3 regions of the Paenisporosarcina sp. genome follow, and region 2 is predicted to be linked to each of the others. Evidence: predicted binding sites of a transcription regulator. Region 2 holds the regulator's gene; each other region holds the start of a gene.
What was found. Region 2 encodes Rex, which represses fermentation and respiration genes when NADH is low (regulators of the CRP and FNR family bind a similar motif). Its sites were predicted from a motif close to TTGTGAAATATTTCACAA; they were not measured.
Positions count from the first base shown of each region.

Region 1: AC3EA5_RS06510 (cytochrome C oxidase subunit II) is a predicted target of Rex. The motif match lies at 1,701-1,718, and genes of this name have one in related genera.
Region 3: AC3EA5_RS12280 (AtpZ/AtpI family protein) is a predicted target of Rex. The motif match lies at 1,081-1,098, and genes of this name have one in related genera.

Region 1 is NZ_JBYNRN010000013.1:47,590-53,775, reverse strand. Features, by position in the region: gene AC3EA5_RS06525 (DUF6904 family protein) at 1-43, opposite strand, end outside; gene rluF (23S rRNA pseudouridine(2604) synthase RluF) at 73-777, opposite strand; gene AC3EA5_RS06515 (Crp/Fnr family transcriptional regulator) at 934-1,629, shown strand; gene AC3EA5_RS06510 (cytochrome C oxidase subunit II) at 1,777-1,908, shown strand; gene AC3EA5_RS06505 (cytochrome c oxidase subunit II) at 1,925-2,392, shown strand; gene AC3EA5_RS06500 (b(o/a)3-type cytochrome-c oxidase subunit 1) at 2,395-4,047, shown strand; gene adh (aldehyde dehydrogenase) at 4,462-5,982, shown strand; gene AC3EA5_RS06490 (DUF779 domain-containing protein) at 6,000-6,186, shown strand, end outside.
Region 2 is NZ_JBYNRN010000050.1:4,195-10,380, forward strand. Features, by position in the region: gene tsaD (tRNA (adenosine(37)-N6)-threonylcarbamoyltransferase complex transferase subunit TsaD) at 1-58, shown strand, start outside; gene AC3EA5_RS17615 (ABC-F family ATP-binding cassette domain-containing protein) at 587-2,518, opposite strand; gene AC3EA5_RS17620 (redox-sensing transcriptional repressor Rex) at 2,643-3,299, shown strand; gene AC3EA5_RS17625 (twin-arginine translocase TatA/TatE family subunit) at 3,363-3,557, shown strand; gene tatC (twin-arginine translocase subunit TatC) at 3,575-4,378, shown strand; gene AC3EA5_RS17635 (GntR family transcriptional regulator) at 4,613-5,272, shown strand; gene AC3EA5_RS17640 (DUF2848 family protein) at 5,276-5,947, shown strand; gene AC3EA5_RS17645 (carbon-nitrogen family hydrolase) at 5,959-6,186, shown strand, end outside.
Region 3 is NZ_JBYNRN010000033.1:183,192-189,377, forward strand. Features, by position in the region: gene wecB (non-hydrolyzing UDP-N-acetylglucosamine 2-epimerase) at 1-616, shown strand, start outside; gene AC3EA5_RS12280 (AtpZ/AtpI family protein) at 1,253-1,474, shown strand; gene AC3EA5_RS12285 (ATP synthase subunit I) at 1,478-1,849, shown strand; gene atpB (F0F1 ATP synthase subunit A) at 1,879-2,589, shown strand; gene atpE (F0F1 ATP synthase subunit C) at 2,655-2,879, shown strand; gene atpF (F0F1 ATP synthase subunit B) at 3,021-3,554, shown strand; gene AC3EA5_RS12305 (F0F1 ATP synthase subunit delta) at 3,551-4,087, shown strand; gene atpA (F0F1 ATP synthase subunit alpha) at 4,115-5,623, shown strand; gene atpG (ATP synthase F1 subunit gamma) at 5,666-6,186, shown strand, end outside.

The DNA.
Region 1 (6,186 bases), on a different contig from region 2:
CAATTGCGCCTGTCAGATTTTTAGTATGTGTAATTGATAGCATCTAAATCGCCTCCATCTCTTACTCTTCTATTACCTCTTTGGCGTGTAGTTAAGCATGGAAAATAATTCGCTTAACTCATCTTTCGTAAGTTCGCGCCATTGTCCAATTTGTAAGTTATCAATTGAGATGTTCATAATACGGATACGTTGCAAGCTTTTTACCTCATAACCGAGGGCTGTACACATGCGACGAATTTGACGATTCAATCCTTGCGTTAGCGTGATTTTGAAGATATTAGATGACAATTTTTCCACCTTACAAGGGAGTGTTTTGGTATCTAATATTTCTACGCCTTCTGCCATTTCTTGAAGGAAATCCTGTGTAATTGGTTGATCCACCTTCACAATGTACTCTTTTTCATGTTCATTTTCAGCTCGAAGAATTTCGTTCACAATGTCACCGTCATTTGTTAATAAAATCAGACCATGTGAATCTTTATCGAGGCGACCAATATGAAAAATACGCAAAGGATGATTGACGAAGTCGACTATATTCCCTTGAATATGACGTTCCGTAGTACTTGTAATTCCAACGGGTTTGTTTAAAACGATATAGACATAAGGATCTTCATGTTTAACTAGATTTCCGTCTGCACGGACCTCATCTCCAGGTTCAACTTTGCTACCTAGTTCAGCTTTTACGCCGTTTATCGTAATTCGGCCATCCTCGATCCATTTATCCGCACCGCGTCTAGAAACGATTCCAGCTTCACTTAAATATTTGTTGATACGCATCTATCATCACCTGCTTTTTTTAGTACCTTCATTATAACCTATTATGAAGAGTTGTATGATTTAGGTGAGTCAGCTGACAGTTGGAATTCCCTACCTTTAAAATTAAGACTATGATACCATTAAAATAAGAGGGAAATAGAGGAAGGAGGACTTATTTTGAGCGAAGAAAAAAGAGTTATTTCTTCCGAGTTAAAAGAGTTACTTTCCATTCGGCATAGTGTAAAAGAATATAAAAAAGATAGTTATCTATTTAGAGAAGGCGATTCGATAAAAGGTGTTTATTTCATTCAACAAGGGAAAGTTCAAATTGGTAAGGTGACTTCTGAAGGTAGAGAATTGACCTTGAGAATTTGCGGAAGAAACCAATTGGTTGGGGAAGTTACGCTCTTTTCGATAGATGCTAAATATATGTTAGATGCAAAAGCATTAGAGGATGTTACGTGCGTCAAAGTAAGCATTGATGACCTTGAAAAGGAATTAGCTGAAAATGCGGATTTAGCAGTTGCCTTTATGAAATGGATGGGTGTGAACCATCAAAAAACCCAGACTAAATTTAGGGACTTACTTTTACATGGGAAAAAGGGTGCGCTCTATTCAACCTTAATCCGTCTCACGAATAGTTATGGCGAGAAAGATGAACATGGTATTTTAATTGATATGGTGTTGACGAACCAAGATCTGGCTAACTTCTGTGGAATGACGAGAGAAGTGGTGAATCGGTTATTAAACGAGTTGAAAAAACTAAGTAAAGTATCCATGGTGAATGGGAAAATTTATATTCATGATCTCCAGTATTTAAAAGATGAAATTCTATGTGAAGATTGCCCAATAGCGTTTTGTAAAATTGATTAACAAGCGATTGCCTTCGAGGTGAATCGCTTTTTTTTGTCTATTTATTGACACTTGAATGAAAACCGGCTTGAGTGTGATAAAAGTCACAATGATTTACCTCTCAATCAATTAGGCTGAACATAACATAATGGAAGAATGAATTTCGAGGTGAGGAATTTGAAGAAAACGAAGCCAGCTAAGGAAGAGAATCTAAAAGGAACATTTGTAAGCGTCATGTCTGTTGGCGTAATCATCATTGTCATGTGGGTAGTCGTTTATTACATGTATGTAGCACGTTAAATAGGGAGTGGAAAAAATGCATCTTCATAAATTTGAAAAAATATGGTTGATTTTTGGTATCGCATCACTAGTTGTTTTCTTAAGTGTTGTAGGTATCAGTGCCTTTTCTCATGGCCATACGCCTGCAGGAGGGATGGACACGATTGATCCGAAAAAAGTAAATGAAACAGCACCATTTGATAACCCAGGAGTTACACAATTAGATGATGATACGTATCAAGTGGCGATTGTAGCGATGGCTTTTAGTTACACAGCACCTGAATTGAAAGTCCCTGCTGGAAAAGAAATTATTTTTAAAGTAACGAGTATAGATGTTGTTCACAGTTTTACGATAGATAACACGAAAGTGAATATGATGGTCGTTCCGGGTCAAATCACAACGAAGTCATATACGTTTGACAAACCTGGCAAGTATTTAATTCTTTGCAATGAATACTGTGGTTCTGGACATCATTTCATGTCTACAGAAATTGAGGTGTATTGATCATGATTGCTGCACAAGATCGCAAATTAGCACTATGGAATATCGGCGTTGCTTATATCGCGTTCCTTATCGGAACATTATGCGGATTATTACAGGTTTTCATTCGAAATGATGCCCTGCAATTACCAAGTTGGTTAGATTATTATCAAATTTTAACGGCACATGGTGTTCTACTTGCCCTTATTTTTACGACATACTTTATTTTTGGATTCTTTGTTACAGGAATGAGTAAAAGCTTAGGAAGTTTCGGACCTAAAGTTCTTCTTTATTCTTGGATCGGATTCTGGGTTACGACAATCGGAACGGTGATGGCGACAGTCATGATCATTTCTGGTGAAGCTTCTGTGCTCTATACTTTCTATGCACCACTTAAAGCGAGCGGATGGTACTATGTCGGTCTTGCATTGGTTATTGTCGGAACATGGATAAGCAGCTTCGCATTAGTCGGACATTATGTGGTTTGGCGCAAAGCTCATAAAGGTGAATTGAGTCCACTATTTGCTTTCATGACCATCACAACAATTATTATGTGGATTATCGCATGTTTAGGGGTAGTAGCTACGGTTTTATTCCAATACATTCCTTGGGCATTCGGTTGGGTCGATACAATTAACGTTGAGTTAAGTCGTTCATTGTTTTGGTATTTTGGTCACCCCCTAGTTTACTTCTGGTTGCTACCTGCATATATGGCTTGGTATGTGATTGTTCCAAAATTACTTGGCGTTAAAGTATTTAGTGATTCATTAGCACGTTTAGCATTTGTGTTATTTATCTTGTTCTCAATACCGGTTGGATTCCATCACCAGTTAACAGAACCAGGTATCTCGAATTTCTGGAAGTTCTTGCAAGTCGTACTAACGTTTATGGTTATCATTCCATCACTTTTAACAGCATTTTCTATGTTTGGCACATTTGAAAGAGCTGGACGTAAAAATGGTGGTCAAGGATTGTTTGGTTGGTTTACAAAGTTACCTTGGAAAGATGTTCGTTTTACTTCTATATTTGTCGCTATGGCCTTCTTCATTCCTGGTGGAGCGGGAGGGATTATCAATGCAAGTTTCCAATTAAACGAAGTCGTTCATAACACGATGTGGATTGTCGGACATTTCCACATTACAGTTGGAACACCTGTTGCGATGACATTTATGGGTCTTACTTTCTGGTTAGTTCCATACTTAACTGGTCGTAAATTCTCGAAAGTTATGCAGAAACTAGGTTTTATTCAAATCATCACATGGACAATTGGTATGTTATTAATGTCTACATCTCAACATATTTTAGGACTACTTGGCGCACCTAGAAGAACTGCTTACACTGGTTATAACAACCATCCTTCCGCTTTAGAATGGTTTGACGGCATTTTAACAAATCACGTAACAATGGCTGTCGGCGGAAGTATTTTGTTCTTATCGGCTATGTTATTGATTTACATTGTTGTGATGACGATGTTCTTATCACCAAAAGCTGAACTCGAAGCGGATTTCGTAGAATTCCCAATGGCTGATAGTGACAAAGAACATACACCAAAATTCTTGGAAAACTGGTGGATTTGGATTGGTATCGCATTTGCATTAATCATCATTGCTTATGCCATCCCGTTATACGGCATGATTCACCATGCACCTCCTGGATCAGAAGGATTCAAAACTTGGTAGGAGTTGAGTGAAATGGTCTTAATGTTAATCTCATTTTTCATCGTATTCATCTTATTAGTCGGCATGATTGTTGAATTAAACACATTAGAAGATTGATCGAAATAGAAAAGGGACTGTCCTGAAAGTCATGAAACATGACGAAGGGCAGTTCATTTTTTATGTTGTAAAAGTTAATTTTCGTTTTTACCATATTGAAAACTTGACTTGCATATGCTGTTTGAATATTGTAAGTTGCATTTTCTATTAAAGAACACATTCATAGTGTTAATACCATACCCATCAAATAAAAAAGTTGTAATTTTCTATTTTATCTGACAATATTGAAGTGAAGGATTTCCTAGATTACTAGTTTTCATGAAAACTAGTGAAAGCGCATACAATAGGAATTACTCGTACAAAGGGAGGAACATGAGAATGGTATATGCATTTCCAAACACAGAAGGTTCACTCGTAACATTTAAAGAGAAATATGATAATTACATTAACGGAAAATGGACAGCCCCTGTTAAGGGTCAATACTTTGATAACGTGACACCTGTCACTGGTAAAAACTTCACACAAGTTGCTCGTTCAACTTCAGAAGATATTGAATTAGCATTAGACGCAGCGCATGCAGCAAAAGACGCGTGGGGAAAAACGTCAGTAGCTGAACGTGCGGTTATTTTAAATAAAATTGCAGACATCATGGAAGAAAATTTAGAAATGTTAGCTGTAGCTGAAACATGGGATAACGGAAAAGCGGTACGTGAAACACTTAATGCGGACTTGCCTTTAGCGATCGACCACTTCCGCTATTTCGCAGGAGCAATTCGTGCACAAGAAGGTTCTTTGAGCCAAATTGACGACGATACGGTTGCTTATCATTTCCATGAGCCAATCGGTGTAGTGGGACAAATTATCCCTTGGAACTTCCCGCTATTAATGGCTGTATGGAAGTTAGCACCTGCATTAGCAGCAGGGAACTGTGTGGTATTAAAACCTGCAGAGCAAACACCTGCAAGTATTCTCGTATTCGCTGAACTAGTTGGGGATTTATTACCTCCGGGTGTTCTAAATATCGTAAATGGCTTTGGATTAGAAGCTGGTAAACCACTAGCATCAAATCCTCGTATCGGAAAAATTGCCTTCACTGGTGAAACAACAACTGGTCGTATGATTATGCAATATGCATCTCAAAACTTAATACCAGTGACGCTTGAATTAGGTGGGAAGTCACCAAACATTTTCTTCGAAGATGTAATGGATCATGACGATGCATTCTTAGATAAAGCGGTAGAAGGATTCGTTTTATTCGCATTAAACCAAGGGGAAGTTTGTACATGCCCTTCACGTGCATTAGTTCAAGAATCAATCTATGACAAGTTCATGGAAAAAGTTTTGGCACGCGTTGAAGCGATTAAAACAGGTAATCCATTAGATCCAAACACAATGATGGGTGCTCAAGCATCTAATGAACAATTAGAGAAAATCTTGTCTTACTTGGATATCGGTAAACAAGAAGGCGCAGAATGTCTAATTGGTGGAGAGCGAAACAACATCGATGGAGACTTCACAGACGGTTACTATGTAAAACCAACTGTCTTCAAAGGAAACAACAATATGCGTATCTTCCAAGAAGAAATTTTTGGGCCAGTTGTGTCGGTAACGACATTTAAAACGCATGAAGAAGCACTTGAAATTGCGAACGACACTTTATATGGACTAGGTGCAGGTGTATGGTCTCGTAACATGAACACAGCATACCGTTTTGGTCGTGCGATTCAAGCGGGACGTGTTTGGACAAACTGTTACCATGCATACCCAGCACATGCTGCGTTTGGTGGATACAAAATGTCTGGTATCGGCCGCGAAAATCATTTGATGATGTTAAGCCATTACCAACAAACGAAAAACTTGCTAGTTAGCTACAATGAAAACAAATTAGGATTCTTTTGATCGAAAGGGGAATGACAATGATTGAACGTGTTATCGCTACGGACGCGACGCTTGAACTAATTGAATTACTCAAAAGCAAGCACGGTCCAGTCATGTTCCACCAATCAGGCGGTTGCTGCGACGGATCAGCACCTATGTGCTATCCAGAAGGCGATTTACTGGTAGGAGACCAAGACGTGCTACTCGGCTCAATCGGCGACAGTC
Region 2 (6,186 bases):
CTTGGGTACGATGGCTATGAATGGGAAGCCAGGAATGCCGTTATTTAACTGGAAATAAGAAAAATCGACTTTCTCGAAAGAGGAAGTCGATTTTTTTTGTGGCAATCAAATTTGTGATTTGTATCAGGGTGATTATTATAACTGTCCATTTTTTATCCATCAATTAATACGATAAATGTTTTAGAAATTCCATATAGGAAATACATAACTTATTCCATTGTCGATTAAGCTGTTTTTTAAGTTTAAAAAAGAATATGTTATCCCCAAACTCATCTTGTGATAAACAAAAAAGTAGGTCAGTGTCAATAGAGAACATCTGTACTTATGCACAATTTGTTGATAACTTGTGTATAAGTAGGTGGAATTCAATATATAGTAGGTCATTAATCCACCGGTAATGTGTACAAAAACTTTTTTACCTGTGGACAGTGTGGATAAGTCTGTTGATAGATTGATATATCAAGGTTTTGATGTGAATAAATTTGTGGAAAGAAAAATATCGAAATTTGCTATTGACCTATATATATAATCGAAACAAGGCGAAATAAATGCCACATGGTCTCCCATGTGGCAAGAATGATAAAATTTATAAATTTTCCAATTCTTCTTCTAATTCAACCCATTCAGTCATGTAGACATCTTGCTCTTGTTTAACTGAATCTAATTCTTTTTGAAGGGCCATTAACTGTTCGTGATCTTGAAAAATAGCTGGATCACAAAGCTTCTCTTCAACTTGTTGAATTTTACCTTCAATTGTTTGTAATTCAACTTCTAAATCTTCTAATCGACGTGTGATTTGACGTTCTCTTTTCTTCGCATCTTTATCAATCGTTGAAGTAGATTGTTTAGCAGTAGGAGATTCAATTTCTTGAAGCCCCATTTTTTCTAATTTAATTTCTTCTAACTCTTTTTTCTTTTCTACGTAGTAATCATAGTCGCCTAAATACTCAAATGCGCCGTCACTTGATAACTCAATAACCTTTGTAGCTATTCGGTTAATAAAGTATCGATCATGCGAAACAAAAAGGATGGTTCCCGGGTAGTCTATCAATGCGTTTTCAAGAACTTCCTTACTATCAAGGTCCAGATGGTTGGTTGGTTCATCGAGTATTAACGTATTTGATTTCAACATCATTAATTTAGCTAAGGCAACGCGTGATTTTTCGCCACCTGACAATGAAGAAATGGACTTCGTCACATCATCCCCGCTAAATAAGAAGCGACCTAATACATTCCGAACATCTTTTTCATTCATCAGTGGCCATTCATCCCACAGTTCTTTTAATACAGAACGGCTGCCGGTTAGTTTGGCTTGTTCTTGGTCATAATAGCCAAATTGCACATTCGTGCCGTATTTGATATTTCCACTAATTGGCGGGATGTCTTTAACAACTGTTTTTAATAAAGTGGATTTACCCACCCCGTTTGGTCCGACTAAAGCAATTCGGTCCTCACGGAATACACGAAGATTCACATCTGTTGAAACGGGTTTCCCAGCATAACCAACGGTCATCTGATCTATTGCTAAAACATCATTTCCGCTTTGACGTTCAATTGAGAAGCCGAAATTTGCGGATTTCTCCGATCCATCAGGTGAATCCATCCAATCTGTTTTTTCTAAAACCTTACGTCTCGACTGTGCCATTTTCGTTGTGGACGCTCGAGCTAAATTGCGTTGGACGAAATCTTCGAGTTTCGCTTTTTCTTCCTGCTGTTTATCAAAAGTCTTTAAATCGCGTTCATACGTTTTCGCTTTCTCATCCAAATATGCACTGTAGTTCCCTACAAAGCGTTTTACTTTATGACGAGATACTTCATAGACAAAGTTTACAACTTGATCGAGGAAATAGCGGTCATGGGAAACAATTAAAATAGCACCTGGATATCCTTGTAAATAACGCTCAAGCCAACTTAATGTATCGATATCTAAATGGTTAGTAGGCTCATCTAAAATTAATAAGTCTGGTTTTGTTAAAAGGAGTTTAGCTAATGCTAATCGCGTTTTTTGACCACCGGATAAGGATTGAATTGGTTTTGTGAAATCTTCAGGGAAGAATTGCATCCCGTGAAGCACGGAGCGGGTATCAGCTTCATATTGATAACCACCCGAATCCTTAAAATTCACTTGTTTTATGTCATAATCAGCCATTAAGCGGGCGTATGCTTCCGCATCTTCATAGATAGAAGGGTCCGCCATTTGCTTTTCAAGGGTTCGAAGTTCTTGTTCTGCAGCTTGATGATGTGCAAATATGGTCATCATTTCATCCCAAATGGAAAGGTCGGAATCGATTCCAGCGTGTTGCTCCATGTAGCCAACCTTTGTGCCTTTAGGAATGATGATTTCACCTGAATCGTATGACATTTTACCAGCAATAATTTTTAAGAGTGTTGACTTTCCAGCACCATTTCGACCGACTAATGCAACACGATCACGATGATTAATTTCGAGTTTAACACCGCTTAATATTTCATCTACAACAAACGATTTATGTAATTGGTTCACTTGTAAGACAATCATAATTCCACCTCAGTTCTCACTTAGTTTAAAGGATGGTTCAAACACTTGCAACGACCGAACTTTACTTATACATACGACTGATGTAAGATGGAATCGATTTCGCTTAAATCGCAGGAGGAACTGCATGAAACAAGAACCGATTAAAATTCCACAAGCCACGACAAAACGACTGCCACTTTACTATCGTTTCATTCAAAATTTATCGAGCACTGGCAAAAAACGTGTGTCTTCACAAGAGTTAAGTGATGCCATGAAAATCGACCCTGCAACGATTCGAAGAGACTTTTCTCATTTTGGTGCTTTAGGAAGAAAGGGATACGGCTATGATGTCCCTCATCTTTTAGAATTCTTCCGTCAAACATTAGACCAAGATGAAGAAACGAATGTCGCTTTGATTGGAGTAGGTAGTTTAGGAACTGCTTTTTTGAAATACAATTTCCATAAAAATCACAATACACGTATTGTGCTCGCATTTGATACAAGTGCCACTGAAGACGGTACGATGATGAGTGATATTCCTGTTTTCGAACCTAGTAAATTAGAAGAAAAAATCAAAGAGTTTGGAATTGAACTTGTCATTTTAACTGTGCCTTCACGCGCTGCACAAGAAGTAACCGATCGACTAACCAAAACCAATGTAAAAGGGATTCTAAATTTCACCCCTGTTCGTTTATCTGTGCCTGATTCTATTCGTGTACATACGATTGATTTATCTGTTGAATTACAGACCTTGATCTACTTGATTAGACAGGACGAGGAAACGTTCACATATCGTTCATAGTAGCATTAGCATAGATTCGGCAAATACGTTAAAATGAAATCACACTATAAGGAGGTGTCTGCAATGTCTCCAGGTCCATTAAGTTTAATCATTATCGGTATCGTCGCATTACTTGTGTTCGGTCCTAAAAAATTACCTGAACTAGGTAAAGCGTTTGGTTCGTCATTACGTGAGTTTAAAAATGCAACAAAAGGTTTAGCAGATGATGACGAAGAAGATAAAAAGAAAATAGACGTTCAAAAAGACGAACTGAAGTAAGTTAGGATGAACATTCAATGAATGAAAAAGACTTAACACTCGTTGAACATATAGATGAAATAAGAAAACGACTGATGATCATCGTCGTTTTCTTTGTTATTGCAGTAGTGGCAAGTTTCTTTATTGCTGAACCATTAATAAACTTCTTACAATACAGTGAAGAAGCCAAATCGTTACCGCTTCATGCATTTACGATTACAGATCCAATCATGATTTACTTAAAAGTTATCCTATTTGTTGCGTTCTTACTCACGTCTCCCGTTATTTTGTATCAACTATGGGGATTTGTAAGTCCGGGTCTTTATGAGCCTGAGAGAAAAGCAACCCTTAGTTATATTCCTTTTACTTTCTTATTATTTGTAGCAGGAATTTTGTTTTCATATAAAGTGTTATTTCCCTATGTCATTCACTTTATGATCTTACTAGCAATAGATTTAGGAATAAACCAAGTAATTGGAATTAATGATTACTTCAATTTCCTATTCCAAATTACGATTCCGTTCGGTATTATTTTTCAATTACCGATCGTGTTATTATTTTTAACTCGACTTGGCGTGATCACGCCAATGTTCATGGTGAAAGTAAGAAGATATGCATACTTTGTTTTATTTGTCATAGCGGCATTTATCACGCCACCAGATATTATTTCTCACCTAATCGTCACGGTGCCATTGTTCGCATTATATGAACTGAGTGTCATGGTTTCACGTGTCGGATACAAAAAGTATTTGAAATCAGAAGAATTACGTCAACGTGAAGAGCACCAATCACTAGTTGATGAAGCAAATAGACGACGAAACGAAAACCTTCCACCGGAATGATCTAGTGGAAGGTTTTTTTGTTTGGATTTCATTAAGTCGGTTTGTATGATTTTGTACTTGAAGTAAATAGATTGATTGAATACTTTATCAAAATCTATTCTCACTATTTGAAAGGTTATAGATAATAAAATTCAATTTAATAAATAATATATTGACAATTTTCAAATTATTTATGTATTATGTATACATAACACATAATACATAAATAATAATACTTTATTAGGAGGAGGAAAGATGAAACTTCAAATGAAACCGGTTTCAAAAAATAAGACAACTAGAGAATTAATTTATGAAGAGTTAAAAAAGGCTATATTAACAAAAGAGATAAGTGAGAAAGAAATACTTACTGAAACACTTCTAGCAGAAACGCTAAATACTTCAAGGACACCGATACGGGAAGCAGTAGCGGAATTAGTAAAAGAGGGTTTGCTAGTTCATATACCTCGAAAGGGCTTCCAAGTTAGAAAAATTTCAAGAAATGAGAGTAACCAGATTATCTTTCTGCGTCAAACAATTGAAGCTGAAGGAATGAAAAATCTTTCTTCTACAATTCAGATTCATCAAATTGAGGAAATTGAAAATGTAGTGGAACAACAAAAGAATGCGATGGAAAACAATGACCGTATTTTATTTATTGAACTAGATTTGTTGTTTCACACCAAACTATTACAATTTGCAAATCTAAATGTATTTGAACAAGTCTTACATGAAATGTACAATTTAACTCTTTTAGTTGGACACCATGCATTGATGAAAGAAGGTCGGATGAAAGAAGTTATTATTGAACACAAAAATATAATTTTGGCATTAAAAGAATCTGGTAATGCAGAAGAGAAATTGCTTAACCATCTCAATATCACAAAACAGCATGTCATGAATATGTCGGAGGAATAAGAAATGGAAAAAAAGAAAATTATACTTTCGATTGACCAAATCCCTAAAGAATTTACAGTAGAACGCACTTACTGCATAGGTTACACAGGTAGAAATAAAGAAAAAGTATACGAACATATACAGGAATTAGCTGAAATAGGTATACCAGAACCAGTAGAGGTGCCAATGCTTTATCCTGTAAGCGCATACACAGTAAATCAAAATAATGATATTCAGGTCATAGGTAATAAGACGAGTGGAGAAGCAGAGCTCGTACTTATGTTTGAAGAAAATGAGGTTTTTTTAACTGTAGGCAGTGACCATACAGATCGCGGACTTGAAACAGTAGACATTAATAAGTCTAAACAAGTATGTGATAAACCGATTGGAACGGAAGCATGGCATATTAATGAAGTATTGAATCACTGGGATGAATTAATTATTCGTTCTGAACAACTGATTGAAAATGACTGGGTTCTATATCAAGAAAATCCTGTCTCTTCAATAATTACTTACGATGAAATTCTTGCATTTTTAAAGAAAAAAGAGGTTTCTTTAAACAACACATTAGTATTGGCAGGTACTGTTCCTTTAAGTGATGGATTTAAATACGGACAAGCGTTCAAAATGAAAATTATTGATCCGGTTCGTAAGAAAGAAATACAAGCAAATTATACAGTGAATCAAATTGCATAAGAGGTGAGAGAGTGAAATATTCAATCTATCAAATGGATATTGTTCCAGGTAACCCAAAAGCAAATCACCAAAAAGTATTAGAATGGCTAGTTAGTATTTTAGATGTCGAAAAACCCGATACAATCATTCTTCCTGAAATGTGGACTACTGGATATACGTTAGATGTATTAAAGGATATTGCGGATATAAATGGAGAAAATACACGGGAATTTTTAAGTTTACTTGCTGCGAGTTATGGC
Region 3 (6,186 bases), on a different contig from region 2:
AGATCGAATCGTGGTTACTGGTAATACGGCCATTGATGCACTGAAAACAACTGTACGTGAAGAATATACGCATCCTGTACTAGACAAAATCGGTTCAGACCGCATGATTTTGTTAACGGCTCACCGTCGTGAAAATCTAGGACAACCTATGCGAAATATGTTCCGTGCAATTAAGCGATTAATTGAAGAGCATGATGATCTGCAAGTGGTTTACCCAGTGCATATGAATCCTGCTGTAAGAGAAGTTGCCAATGAAGTATTAGGTAACGATCCTCGAATTCATCTAATTGAACCGCTTGAAGTTTTAGATTTCCATAACTTCGCAGCACGTTCATTTATTATTTTGACGGATTCTGGTGGCGTTCAAGAAGAAGCTCCTTCATTAGGAAAACCGGTTCTTGTATTACGTGATACAACAGAACGTCCTGAAGGGATTGCTGCAGGAACACTGAAGTTAGCAGGTACAGATGAAGAAACTATTTACGGAATGGCGAAAGAGCTATTAACTGACGAAGCGGCATACGCTTTAATGTCAAAAGCCTCTAACCCATACGGTGATGGCGAAGCATCAAGAAGAATTGTTGTAGCTTTAAAAGATTATTTAACTAAAAACTAAATGAAAAAGGAACTGCTTTTGCAGTTCCTTTTAGTTTGTAGACAAAAAAATGCTGGAAATCGATTGAGTGGATTGGTAGAAGGCGTATAATTGAGTTGTTCTGATTTTCGCTGCGCTACTAGTTAAAAGAAGTTTGTTTCAATGCAAAGCTCACTTGGTTAATGAGACGATTTTTATTAAGTAGAATTGGTTTTTTAAATTTATCAATCAATCTGACGGGTTTATCAATCAAATTAGAGATTTATCAATCAAACTGACGATTTATCAATCAAACTCACCATTTTATCAATCAAACGCGTTTCATAGCCAAGTTAACTAGGTGAACTACCATCTCAATACTCTTCAATAGTAAAGAGACGTTGAGTATATAGCGAGGTGACGAGTGCATATGTAAAAATTCGAAAATATAACAACTCATCCTGCTGTGCCTAAAATTTGTCGACAATATGTCGAGCCCTTGTAGTTTGTGAAGTTTTTCACGGGAATCAATTGACATCAAATTACCCCTATTGTATGCTTACAAAGGGTATGAATGAGAGGGCTTTCACAGAGAAATTATGTGAAGAAACCTTGTTATATCTGCTTTCTACTAGATTCGCGGTTTTTACAAAACTTGCAAAAAACGTGAGGATCATCATGCGTCCAAATCGACGTCCTTTACACGCAATGGCCCTTTATTCGGCTATTGTCTCACAACTTGTTGGTTCTATTTTAATCGGTGTGTACACAGGTATGTGGCTCGACAGCAAAATAGGCACCACCCCGTTATTTTTAGTGCTATGTCTGTTCATTGGCCTCGCTGCTGGTGTGACAGCCGTAATTCTGTCCATTCGAAAATACGATTCAGGAGATACATAATCTATGCAAGGTTTACAGCAAGTATATCAAAGGCAAAAGAAACTTATATTTTTTTTGCTCGCATTCTGTGCACTTGGCTGGGGTTTTACTCCATACCAAACTGTGTTTGCTGGCTTAGCATTAGGCGCCCTCTTTGGGTTGTATAACTTTTGGCTCCTCGTACGGAGATTGGAAAAATTCGACCGCTCTTTAAATGAAGGGAAGAAAGTCAAATCACTCGGCACTGCTATGAGGTTCGCCTCTGGAATAGCGGCTGTGGCGGTTGCGATGTCTGTTCCTGAACAATTTCATTTAGGAAGCACGGTCATTGGGTTGATGATTCCGTATGTTTACTTACTTGTAGACAGAATTGTATACCATGTGAAACACCATTAATCGAATTGTGAAAGAGAGGTGAATGCATCGTGCATCATGAGAATCCGACGGTTACATGGCTTGGACTTACGTTCAATCTGTCTAACGTTTTGATGCTATCAGTTACCGCACTAATTGTTTTCTTAATTGCTGTGTTTGCTACACGTAAATTGAGTTTAAAACCGACTGGTATGCAAAACTTTATGGAGTGGGTTATGGACTTCGTAAAAGGTATTATCAAGAGCAACATGGACTGGAACACAGGTGGTCGTTTCCATGTGCTTGGAATTACACTAATTATGTTTATCTTCGTGGCAAACATGTTAGGTCTTCCATTCGCTATCATAGTTAACGGAGAGTTATGGTGGAAATCACCAACAGCTGATCCACTAGTAGCTATGACACTTGCAACAATGGTGGTTGTATTAACACACTTCTATGCGATCCAAATGAAAGGGTTGAAAGAATACGGAAAAGACTACTTACGTCCACTTCCATTCTTAGCACCTTTAAAAGTAATTGAAGAGTTCGCGAATACGTTGACACTCGGTCTTCGTCTTTACGGAAACATTTATGCAGGGGAAATCCTACTCGGCTTACTAGCTACTATAGGTGGAGCAAGCTTCTTAGGTTTCTTCGGAGTTATTGTACCAACACTTGCTTGGCAAGGTTTCTCGATTTTCGTTGGAGCAATCCAATCGTTTATCTTCGTTATGTTAACGATGGTTTATATGGCTCACAAAGTGAGTCACGACCATTAATATACTGTTCATTCATTTGAACAATTAACACAAAAAAACACATATTCCAAGGAGGAAATTTTATTATGACAGGTTCAGTAGGTTTATTAGCAGCAGCTATCGCAATCGGTTTAGGTGCACTTGGTGCAGGTATTGGTAACGGATTAATCGTTTCAAAAACAGTTGAAGGTATCGCTCGCCAACCAGAAGCTCGTGGCGTTCTTCAAACAACAATGTTCATCGGGGTTGCATTAGTTGAGGCACTTCCAATCATCGCTGCAGTTATCGCGTTCATCGCTTTAAACGCTTAATTTGTAGTCGGTTTTATAAAATGGCGAAGTTGAACCTTCGCCATTCTCTTATGAAAAGATACTATTTAGTAACTTTAAGTTGGAAATACATCTAATTAGATTCACACATAGAATGAAGCTCTTGAAGGGAGTGAAACAATCGTGTTTTTGGATTATCTCGTATTGAATGCGTCTGATGGTCATGAAGTTAAATTCTTGAACACAGGTGACATCTTTGCTACTTTGATTATTTTCATCATCTTGATGCTCCTTCTGAAAAAATTCGCTTGGGGCCCGTTGATGGGAGTAATGAAGCAACGTGAAGATTTGATTGCGAGTGAAATTGAAGCAGCTGAAAATAGCCGTCAAGAATCACAGCAATTATTAGAGGAACAACGTAGTTTGTTGAAAGAAGCACGTACAGAAGCACAAGCGATTGTTGAAAACGCGAAGAAACAAGGTGACGTACAACGTGAAGAAATCATCACTGTTGCACGTGCTGAAGCTAGCCGTTTGAAAGAATCAGCTGTCCGTGAAATCGAAACAGAAAAAGAGAAAGCAATCGCAGCAGTTCGCGAAGAAGTTGTCTCTCTATCTGTTCTTGCAGCATCTAAAGTTCTTGGGAAAGAAATTTCTGAGGAAGATAACCGTGCGTTAATCGAAGAAACGATTGCGAAGGCAGGCGATGTAGGGTGAGTCAATCAACTGCAGCCAAACGTTATGCTTTAGCATTGTTTGAATTAGCACAACAACATAACCAATTAGCTTCTATTGAAGAAGATCTTCGTGAAGTGAAAGTGGTTTTTAAAGAAAATCGTGAATTGCAAGTTTTGCTTGCAACACCGAAACTTTCTTTATCTCGCAAGAAAGAAATTATCCGTGAATTATTCGCGAAAGCCAATCCACTTGTAGTGAATACACTTCAAGTATTGATTGACCGTAACCGAATTAACGAAACTGTTGCAGTTGCAACTGAATTCGCTAAACTTGCCAACGAAGCTCAAGGCATTGAAGATGCAAAAGTATTCTCAACTCGTCCATTAACAGATGATGAGCGTGCAGCAATATCTTCTGCATTTGCGCACAAAGTAGGCAAGCAATCTTTACGAATTGAAAACGAAATTGATCCATCACTTATTGGTGGCATGCGTCTTCAAATCGGTAACCGTATCTTTGACAGCAGTGTTAGCACGAAGCTAGACCGCTTGAAAAAACAACTTATTGGTTAATATTATGAAATGAAAGAGGTGACATACATGAGCATCAAAGCTGAAGAAATCAGTGTTCTGATTAAGCAGCAGATTGAAAATTATCAATCTGAGATGAAAGTTAGCGATGTTGGTACAGTTATCCAAATTGGTGACGGTATCGCTCGTGCTCATGGTCTCGACAACGTCATGGCTGGAGAGTTAATTGAATTCTCTACCGGTGTTATGGGTATGGCACAAAACTTAGAAGCTAACAATGTTGGTATCGTTATTCTAGGACCATATTCAGATATCAAAGAAGGCGATGAAGTACGTCGTACAGGCCGTATTATGGAAGTACCAGTTGGACCAGAATTGATTGGCCGTGTAGTCAATCCACTTGGACAACCAGTTGATGGGTTAGGCCCAATCAGCACAACAAGAACTCGCCCGATCGAAAGCCCAGCACAAGGTGTTATGGCACGTAAATCGGTTCATGAGCCATTACAAACAGGTATTAAAGCGATTGATGCACTTGTGCCAATCGGTCGTGGTCAACGTGAGTTGATCATCGGTGACCGTCAAACAGGTAAAACATCTGTTGCAATTGATACTATTCTTAACCAAGCTGACCAAAACATGATTTGTATTTACGTAGCAATCGGTCAAAAAGAATCGACTGTACGTAACGTAGTTGAAACGCTTCGTAAAAACGGCGCTTTAGAATACACAATCGTTGTTACTGCTTCGGCATCTCAACCAGCTCCATTGCTATTCCTAGCTCCATACACAGGGATCACAATGGCAGAAGAGTTCATGTTCGAAGGTAAGCACGTATTAGTTGTTTATGATGATTTATCAAAACAAGCTGCGGCTTACCGTGAACTTTCACTATTACTTCGTCGTCCTCCAGGTCGTGAAGCATATCCAGGGGATGTATTCTACCTTCATAGCCGTTTATTAGAGCGTGCTGCGAAATTGAATGAAACACTTGGAGCAGGTTCGATTACAGCTCTTCCATTCGTTGAAACGCAAGCTGGAGATATCTCTGCTTATATTCCAACAAACGTAATTTCGATTACGGATGGACAGATCTTCTTACAATCTGACTTATTCTTCTCAGGCGTTCGTCCAGCAATCAACGCGGGTCTTTCAGTATCACGTGTTGGTGGTTCAGCTCAAATTAAAGCAATGAAAAAAGTTGCGGGTACACTACGTCTTGACTTAGCTGCATTCCGTGAACTTGAAGCATTCGCACAATTTGGTTCTGATTTGGATAAAGCAACTCAAGCTAAATTAAACCGTGGTGCACGTACAGTAGAAGTATTGAAACAAGACTTGAACAAACCAATTAAGGTTGAAAAACAAGTTGTCATTCTTTACGCTCTAACACGTGGTCATTTAGATGATATTGCCGTGCAAGATATCGTTCGTTTCGAAAACGAATTATATAGCTGGTTAGATTCAAACCACACTAACGTTATTGATCACATCCGTACAACAAAAGATCTTCCTGCTGACGAAGACTTAGTAAACGCGATCTCTGCGTTTAAGAAGACATTTGCTAAATCAGAATAATCTTTTTGGATGAATAAAAAACGATAAGGTGGTGAAATACCAGTGGCATCATTACGCGACATAAAAAGCCGAATAACATCGACTAAAAAGACAAGTCAAATTACAAGAGCTATGCAAATGGTGTCGGCTTCAAAATTAAACCGTGCAGAGTTGAATGCGAAATCATTCGTACCTTACATGGCAAAAATTCAAGAAGTCGTTGGCGCGATTGCATCAGGAACACAAGACAGTGGACATCCAATGTTAACTTCTCGTCCTGTAGCAAAAACTGCTTACCTTGTTATTACATCTGATCGTGGACTTGCTGGTGCATATAACAGTAACGTGTTACGCGTTGTTACAAATGCAATCCGTGAACGTCATACATCAAATGATCAATTTGTCATCTTTGCAGTTGGCCGTGTTGGCCGTGATTTTTTCACAAAACGCGGATTTTCAGTAATTGAAAGTATGGTCGCATTGCCTGACCAACCTTCATTTGCTGATATTAAGGAAATTGCGCGCAAGGCTGTTGGTATGTTCACAGAAGGTACGTATGATGAACTTTATATGTACTACAACCA